2 regions of the Variovorax sp. 10L421 genome follow, and region 1 is predicted to be linked to the other one. Evidence: riboswitches for the same ligand, from Rfam matches in the RefSeq annotation. Region 1 holds a riboswitch; the other holds the start of a gene.
The links. Region 1 has a riboswitch for S-adenosylhomocysteine ahead of metH (methionine synthase). Riboswitches for the same ligand answer to the same signal wherever they lie in the genome.

Region 1 (4,169 bases):
GCCGGGTGTTCGTCAGGTGCTCCTCACGCAGCCGGCCGCCCGGCGCCGCGAGCAGCACCGGGTGGTCGGGCGCCATCACAGCCACCATCAGGTCGCTGCCGACTTCCTGGAAGCCTTCGCGGCCGTCGAGGCTCGGGCGCTCGAACACCAGCGCCAGCTGCGCGCGACCGCTGTGCAGCAGCGCCAATGCATCCGCTTGCGGGGCCGCCAGCACCTCCACCTGCAGCAGCGGGTGTTCGCGTGCCAGTTCGGCCAGCGGGCCGCTCCAGGGCGCGGCCAGCAGTTCGGGCGCGATGGCCAGCGTGAGCCGGTCTTCCAGCCCCTGGGTCAGCGCCAGCGCCTGCACCTGGAGCTGCCCGAGTTGTGCCGCCAGCAGCCGCGCCTGAGGCTCCAGCGAACGTGCCGCGGCCGTGGGCTGGGGCTCGCGGCCGCTGCGGTCGAACAGCGGCAGGGCGAGTTCGGCCTCGAGGTTGGCGATGGCCATGCTGACCGCCGATGGCACCTTGCGCAGCGCCCGCGCCGCGGCAGAGAAAGAACCGTGGTCGATCACGGCCAGGAAGACTTCGATGTTGTCGCTGGAGAAGGCCATGGCGCCCGATCTTTCAATAAAACTGAAACAAGTTAACTTTTTATATCAGCGGGTGACACATAAAGTCCAGACATCGCAGCCACGAACCAGGAGAAAAGCGTCATGCAGGGCATTCAGCGTCGCATCGTCTACATCACCCTTTACGAAGGCATCGCCATCGTCGCCGCCAGCGCCGGGCTGGCCTTGATGACGGACGCCGGCCTGGGCCATTCCGGCGTGCTGGCGGTGGCCGCCTCGGTCATCGCGGTGATCTGGAACCTGGTCTTCAACGCGCTCTTCGAGCGCTGGGAGTCGCGCCAGGCCGTGCGCGGGCGCAGCGTGCGCCGCCGCGTCGCCCATGCCATCGGCTTCGAGGGCGGGCTGATCGCCTTCCTGGTGCCGATGTTCGCCTGGGGCCTGGGCGTGTCGCTCTGGCAGGCGCTGGTGATGGACCTGGGGCTGGTGGTGTTTTTCCTGGTCTACACCTTCGTCTTCAACTGGGCTTTCGATCGCGTGTTCGGCCTGCCGGCTTCGGCCATGGGCGAGGCGCAACCCGCCTGAGCCGGCGGGCGGGAGCGGAAACGGGGGCTTTTACCTTGGCCGGTTGAATCGACCTAAAATGCGCCACTTCCCAAGGAGCGTTGCAGCGGTGGGCCTCGCAGGCCGGCCGTCAGGCTTGGGGCGACAACGACGCTCGCCTGTCCGACTCTTCCGCAGGTGAGGCCATGTCCCAGATTCCCGCTCCAGCTACCCCCGATTCCGCCCCCGTTGTTCCCCCGCCCATGAAGCTGTCCGGCCTCGAACCGGTCGCCATCGGAGCGGGCACGCTGTTCGTCAACATCGGCGAGCGCACCAACGTCACCGGCTCCAAGGCCTTCGCGCGGATGATCCTGAACGGCCAGTTCGAAGAAGCCCTGGCCGTGGCGCGCCAGCAGGTCGAGAACGGCGCGCAGGTGATCGACATCAACATGGACGAGGCCATGCTCGACAGCAAGGCGGCGATGGTGCGCTTCCTCAACCTCATCGCCAGCGAGCCCGACATCGCGCGCGTGCCGGTGATGGTCGACAGCTCGAAGTGGGAGGTCATCGAGGCCGGCCTGCGCTGCATCCAGGGCAAGGGCATCGTCAACTCCATCTCCATGAAGGAGGGGGTCGACAAGTTCAAGCACGAGGCCAAGCTCGTGAAGCGCTACGGCGCCGCCGCCGTGGTCATGGCCTTCGACGAGAAGGGCCAGGCCGACACCTACGAACGCAAGATCGAGATCTGCGAGCGCGCCTACCGCATCCTGGTGGACGAGGTGGGCTTCCCGCCCGAGGACATCATCTTCGACCCCAACATTTTCGCGATTGCCACCGGCATCGAGGAGCACGACAACTACGCGGTCGACTTCATCAACGCCGTGCGCTGGATCAAGCAGAACCTGCCGGGCGCCAAGGTCTCGGGCGGCGTGAGCAACGTGAGCTTCAGCTTCCGCGGCAACGACCCGGTGCGCGAGGCGATCCACACCGTGTTCCTGTACCACGCCATCCAGGCGGGCATGGACATGGGCATCGTCAACGCCGGCATGGTGGGCGTGTACGACGACCTCGAACCCGAGCTGCGCGAGCGCGTCGAGGACGTGGTGCTGAACCGCCGTCCCGACGCTGGCGAGCGCCTCGTCGAGGTGGCCGAGACCGCCAAGAGCGGTGCGAAAGACGACAGCAAGAAGCTCGAATGGCGCGGCACGCCAGAGAACCCGGTGCCGGTCAACCAGCGCCTGTCGCACGCGATGGTGCACGGCATCACCGACTTCATCGTGGAAGACACGGAAGAGGCCTACCAGCAGATCCTTGCCAAGGGCGGCCGCCCGCTGCACGTGATCGAAGGGCCGCTGATGGACGGCATGAACATCGTGGGCGACCTGTTCGGCCAGGGCAAGATGTTCCTGCCGCAGGTGGTGAAGTCCGCCCGCGTCATGAAGTCGGCCGTGGCCCACCTCATTCCCTACATCGAGGAAGAAAAGCGCCAGGACGAGGCCGCGGGCCGCGACGTGCGCACCAAGGGCAAGATCATCATCGCCACCGTGAAGGGCGACGTGCACGACATCGGCAAGAACATCGTGACCGTCGTGCTCCAGTGCAACAACTTCGAAGTGGTGAACATGGGCGTGATGGTCCCGTGCCACGAAATTCTTGCGAAGGCGAAGGTCGAGGGTGCGGACATCGTGGGCCTGTCGGGCCTGATCACGCCGAGCCTCGAAGAGATGCAGTACGTGGCCGGCGAGATGCAGAAGGACGACCACTTCCGCATCAAGAAGATTCCGCTTCTGATCGGCGGCGCCACCACCAGCCGCGTGCACACGGCCGTGAAGATCGCGCCGCACTACGAAGGCCCCGTGGTCTACGTGCCCGACGCCTCGCGCAGCGTGAGCGTGGCGCAGTCGCTCCTGAGCGATCAGGCCACCGCCTACATCGACGAGATCAACGCCGACTACGACAAGGTGCGCCAGCAGCACGCCAACAAGAAGCAGGTGCCCATGTGGCCGCTCGCGAAGGCACGCGCCAACAAGACGCCCGTCGATTTCGCGAACTACCTGCCGCCGGTGCCCAAGTTCATCGGCCGGCGCGTGTTCAAGAACTTCGACCTCACCGAGCTGGCCAAGTACATCGACTGGGGCCCGTTCTTCCAGACCTGGGACCTGGCCGGCCCGTTCCCCGCCATCCTGAAGGACGAGATCGTCGGCACCGAGGCCGTGCGCGTGTACGCCGACGGCCAGCGCATGCTCAAGCGCCTGATCGAAGGCCGCTGGCTCAGCGCCAGCGGCGTGGTCGGTTTCTGGCCCGCCAACACGGTGAACGACGACGACATCGAGCTCTACACCGACGAGACGCGCAGCGAAGTCGCGCTCACCTGGTACGGCATGCGCCAGCAGACCGAGAAGCAGGTGATCGACGGCGTGATGCGCCCGAGCCGCTGCCTCGCCGACTTCGTGGCGCCGAAGGACAGCGGCGTGAAGGACTACGTCGGCATGTTCGCCGTCACGGCCGGCCTGGGCGTCGAGAAAAAAGAGAAGTACTTCGTCGATGATCTCGACGACTACTCCGCCATCATGCTCAAGGCTTTGGCCGACCGATTGGCCGAGGCCTTCGCCGAGTCGCTGCACCACCGGGTGCGCACCGACCTCTGGGGCTACGCGAGCGACGAGAGCCTGAGCAACGACGACATGATCGCGGAGAAATACCGCGGCATCCGCCCCGCGCCCGGCTACCCGGCCTGCCCGGACCACAGCGTGAAGGGCCCGATGTTCGACCTTCTGGGTTGCGCGGACATTGGCATGACCCTGACGGAAAGCCTCGCTATGATGCCCGCCGCCAGCGTGAGTGGTTTCTACCTGAGTCACCCCGATTCGACGTACTTCAACGTCGGCAAGATCGGTCACGACCAGCTGCAGGACCAGGCCGCGCGGCGCAAGGAGAGCGAGTCCTATCTCGAGCGTCTGCTGGCGCCCAATCTTTGAACCTGCCGGCCGGCGCGGCCGCCCGGCGCCGGGAGTTGTTATTCAGAAGCTGATGTTTGCAGCCGCGCATTACGCGGCCTTGTCGATCTTCGTGATCGGCTGCT
Region 2 (4,169 bases), on a different contig from region 1:
GTGCTGTCGTACGGCGACTGGAGCACTGTACGGCACTCCGCGTTCCTCTGTGTCGGCGGGCAGCGCGATCGCGTCGCCTGCGCCCGCCGCACGATTCGTCTGAATCAATCCATCAAATTGATCTGGAGATAGCCGGCAGTCGATGGACTGTTAGCACCGACGATCGCGAAGATCTTTGCGCCTTGCATCGCGAAGTAAGTCAGGCCCGCGCCGCCATTCGTGATCACTCGCATGCCGTCGGGGTCGAGTGCCCCGAAGACGTTCAGGGCCGCCGATGTCGTGCCGTCCGTGGCAATGGCGCTTCGAGTTGATTGCGTGGCCTGCACGTTCACGGCGCCCCACGAGCCCTGGGTGCTAGCGCCGGCGCCGGTGCCGGTCGGCCAGGCGCTGCTGTCGCTCACGCCGATCCGAAACACTGAGGCCAGTGGGTCTGTGGCCAACTTGCCGGCAATCAGGAAGATCTTCTGATTGCCGAGTCGCGCCACCGAGAAGATCGAATAGTTGGTGGGGTTAGTGACTTCGGTCATCGTCCAGGTGTTTGCGGTGCTTCCGGCCGAGATGGTCCAGGTCTGCAACGATTCACTCGGGCAATTGCTGATCTTGTAGATCGTGTTGTTGGTGCATCGAATCAGCGTCGAGCCGTTGCTCGATATCTGGAACTGCGAGATCGTAGAGCTGGCGGATGCCGACGCGACATCGATACCGAAGCGGTTGTAGACCCCGTCCAGCGCGGCCGCGTCTGTTTCGAGGGCGCGCGAGGCGACGAAGGGTTGCACCGCATAGCTCGTCGTTGCCGCCTGAGTGACGGCGAATGGGAAGGCTCCGACGACCGTGTCTGTGGCCAGGCGGAAGCGCGCGGTGTTCGCCGCGCTCGTGATCCGGTCGCTGGTGAAGACATACGTGCCGCTTTCCGATGGGTCGCTGGCAAGGGTGCCCGCGCTGACCGCGCCGGCGCTGTCCGTCATCTCGTAGCGCCCTGTGTCCATGTTGAGCGCGAGCCATTGCCGAGTTCCGTTGGTTGCGAACACCTTGTAGCGACCGTTTCGCGCATCCTGTTCGGCACCGGTGTCGAGCAGATTGATCTGGATGTAGCCCTGGGTGTTGGCGTTGCGTGTTCCGACGATCACGGAGAGCAGGCCGTTCTGCATGACGTAGTATTTATGGTCGCCGGACAGGTTGAGTCCGCGGATACCGTCAGGTCCTCCTCCCATCGTGGTGATGGGCAGTTCGAGGGTGCCGAAAACGCCGTCCGGCGTGATGCTCCGGCGCGTCGACAGCGCGCTGCTCAGATTGTTTACGCCCCAGGTTTTTTCCGTCGACAAGCCGATTGCCCGGCTGGCGGGCCATGCCGTCGAATCCTGAAGGCCGATGCGCAGCGCCTGTTGGTTGGACGGGCTGAACGACGTCCCGGCGGTGAGATAGACGTTCTGGTCACCGATACGCGCCATGCGAAAGGTCTGCTGGTCGGTGGTGTCGGCCGGGTTCGTGCCACGCCAGAGACCGGAAGCATCCGCCGTGATGGTGTACGACCGTTTCGAAGACTGGGGGCAGTTCTCGATCCGGTTGATGGCGTTGTCGAAGCACATCTCGAGCAGACGGCCACTCTGCGAGATCTTTAATTGCAGGATCTGGGAGTCCGCAACGCCGAGGCTGCTGCGGCTGATGCCGAAGCGGTTGTACGTGCCATCGAGTTGCGCCGCATCGGTCACGAAGGAACGGACTGCGAGGAACGGTTGAACGGCGTAGGTCGCCGGATTGGAGTAAGGCGCAGCGAACGGGAAGCCACCGACCACCACGTCCTGCGCAATCCGAAAGCGCGCATTGTTCACGCTGCCGGCCACTCGGCTGTTCAGAAAAACGTAGGTGCCGGTCTCGGCGACGTCGTTGATGAAACTGCCCGAGGTCGCATCGCCTGTGCCGTCGGTCACTGTGTAGCTCATGGTGTCGAAATTGATCGACAGCATCTGCTGTGAGCCGTTGGCGGCGTAAATGCGGTAGACGCCGTTGCGCGCATCGCCCGGTGCTCGCCCGGAGAGGTCGAGGCGCGCCTGCTTCGGTGTGTTGGGGTCGACACCTTCTGCGATCAGCGAAGGCTCGGCCTCCGCGGAACTCACCGCCTGCAATGCGGTATCGGTCTTCAAAGAACCGGACGACAGCCCGGCGCCGCCGAGGCCGCCTGAGGCTGATCCGCCGGAACCTCCGCCGCAGGCTGCCAGCAGGCCGGCCAGACATGCAACCAGGACTTGTGTCCGAGACCTCATGGCGACTCCCTTGTTGGTGTTTGTTCTATGCAAGCCCTCCGCTTGCAATCCTCGATTTATCGTAACAGAGTGTCTTTACTGCGCGATTGTGAAAATCCCGACAAACCTCTATCGCCTTGCAGGACCGGCCGCCCCGTCTACAATCCGCCGTTCCGAGGAGCGTTGCAGCGCCGCCAGGCGTGAGGCTCGGACCACATCGCAACCACGCTCACCCGCTGTTCTCGCGGTGAGTCTTTCCCCGTAGGCAGTGGCATCTTTCAAACCAGTTTTGTTGGAGTTCCCATGAGCGCCGTTCTCAAGCCCACCCCCGTTTCGACCGCCGACCAGGCGATTGCCGACCTGTCCCTCGCTGCCTGGGGCCGCAAGGAAATCAAGATCGCGGAAACCGAGATGCCCGGCCTGATGGCCATCCGCGAGGAGTTCTCGAAGGCACAGCCGCTCAAGGGCGCACGCATCACGGGCTCGCTGCACATGACCATCCAGACGGCCGTGCTGATCGAGACGCTGCAAGCCCTGGGCGCGACCGTTCGCTGGGCCTCGTGCAACATCTTCTCGACGCAGGACCACGCCGCCGCGGCCATCGCCGCTGCGGGCACGCCGGTGTTCGCCATCAAGGGCGAGTCGCTGAAGGACTACTGGGACTACACCCACGCCATCTTCGACTTCGGCCCCAAGGGCTCGAAGGGCGAAGGTCCGAACATGATCCTGGACGACGGCGGCGACGCCACGCTGCTGATGCACCTGGGCCAGCGCGCCGAGAAGGACCTGGGCGTGCTCGCCAACCCGACCAGCGAGGAAGAGCGCATCCTGTTCGCCGCCATCAAGGCCAAGCTGGCCGCGGACAACACTTGGTACACCCGCAAGTCGGCCGAGATCATCGGCGTGACCGAAGAGACGACCACCGGCGTGCACCGCCTGAACGAGATGAGCGCCAAGGGCACGCTGCTGTTCCGCGCCATCAACGTGAACGACTCGGTCACCAAGAGCAAGTTCGACAACCTGTACGGTTGCCGCGAATCGCTGGTCGACGGCATCAAGCGCGCGACCGATGTGATGATCGCCGGCAAGGTGGCCTGCGTGGCCGGCTACGGCGACGTGGGCAAGGGCTCGGCACAAGCGCTGCGCGCGCTGTCGGCGCAGGTGTGGGTGACCGAGATCGACCCGATCAACGCGCTGCAGGCCGCGATGGAAGGCTACAAGGTCGTGACGATGGAATACGCCGCCGACAAGGCCGACATCTTCGTGACCACCACCGGCAACAAGGACGTCATCACGCACGACACGATGGTCAAGATGAAGGACCAGGCCATCGTCTGCAACATCGGCCACTTCGACAACGAGATCGACGTCGCGTCGATCGAGAAGTACGAGTGGGAAGAAATCAAGCCGCAGGTCGACCACATCACCTTCCCGGACGGCAAGAAGATCATCCTGCTGGCCAAGGGCCGCCTCGTGAACCTGGGCTGCGGCACGGGCCACCCGAGCTTCGTGATGTCGTCGTCGTTCGCGAACCAGACCATCGCCCAGATCGAGCTGTTCACCAAGCCCGACGCCTACCAGGCCGGCAAGGTCTACGTGCTGCCCAAGCACCTCGACGAGAAGGTCGCGCGCCTGCACCTGAAGAAGGTCGGCGCCATGCTCACCGAGTTGACGGACGCGCAGGCCGCCTACATCGGCGTGAGCAAGAACGGTCCGTACAAGCCGGACACGTACCGCTACTGATCGACAGCGCATGCGCGCCGATCAACTGTTGGTAGAGCGCGGCCTGGCCGCGTCGCGTTCGCAGGCTGTGCGGCTCATCGCCGGCGGCTTGCGATGGCGCGACGCGGGCACCAGCGACGCGTGGCGTTCCGTCGCCAAAAACAAGGACGACGTGCCCGAATCGGCCGAGCTCGAGCTGGTCGATGC

Region 2: linked by a shared signal. The riboswitch ahead of ahcY (adenosylhomocysteinase) and the one ahead of metH (methionine synthase) in region 1 are both predicted to bind S-adenosylhomocysteine.

The regions. Positions count from the first base shown of each region.
Region 1 covers NZ_JBFTJJ010000027.1:56,941-61,109, reverse strand. The annotation lists gene AC1DFC_RS25290 (LysR family transcriptional regulator) at 1-589, opposite strand, end outside; gene AC1DFC_RS25285 (PACE efflux transporter) at 692-1,129, shown strand; S-adenosyl-L-homocysteine riboswitch at 1,196-1,271, shown strand; gene metH (methionine synthase) at 1,351-4,065, shown strand; gene AC1DFC_RS25275 (ArnT family glycosyltransferase) at 4,118-4,169, shown strand, end outside.
Region 2 covers NZ_JBFTJJ010000008.1:109,518-113,686, forward strand. The annotation lists gene AC1DFC_RS13345 (hypothetical protein) at 105-2,261, opposite strand; S-adenosyl-L-homocysteine riboswitch at 2,410-2,478, shown strand; gene ahcY (adenosylhomocysteinase) at 2,544-3,983, shown strand; gene AC1DFC_RS13355 (TlyA family RNA methyltransferase) at 3,994-4,169, shown strand, end outside.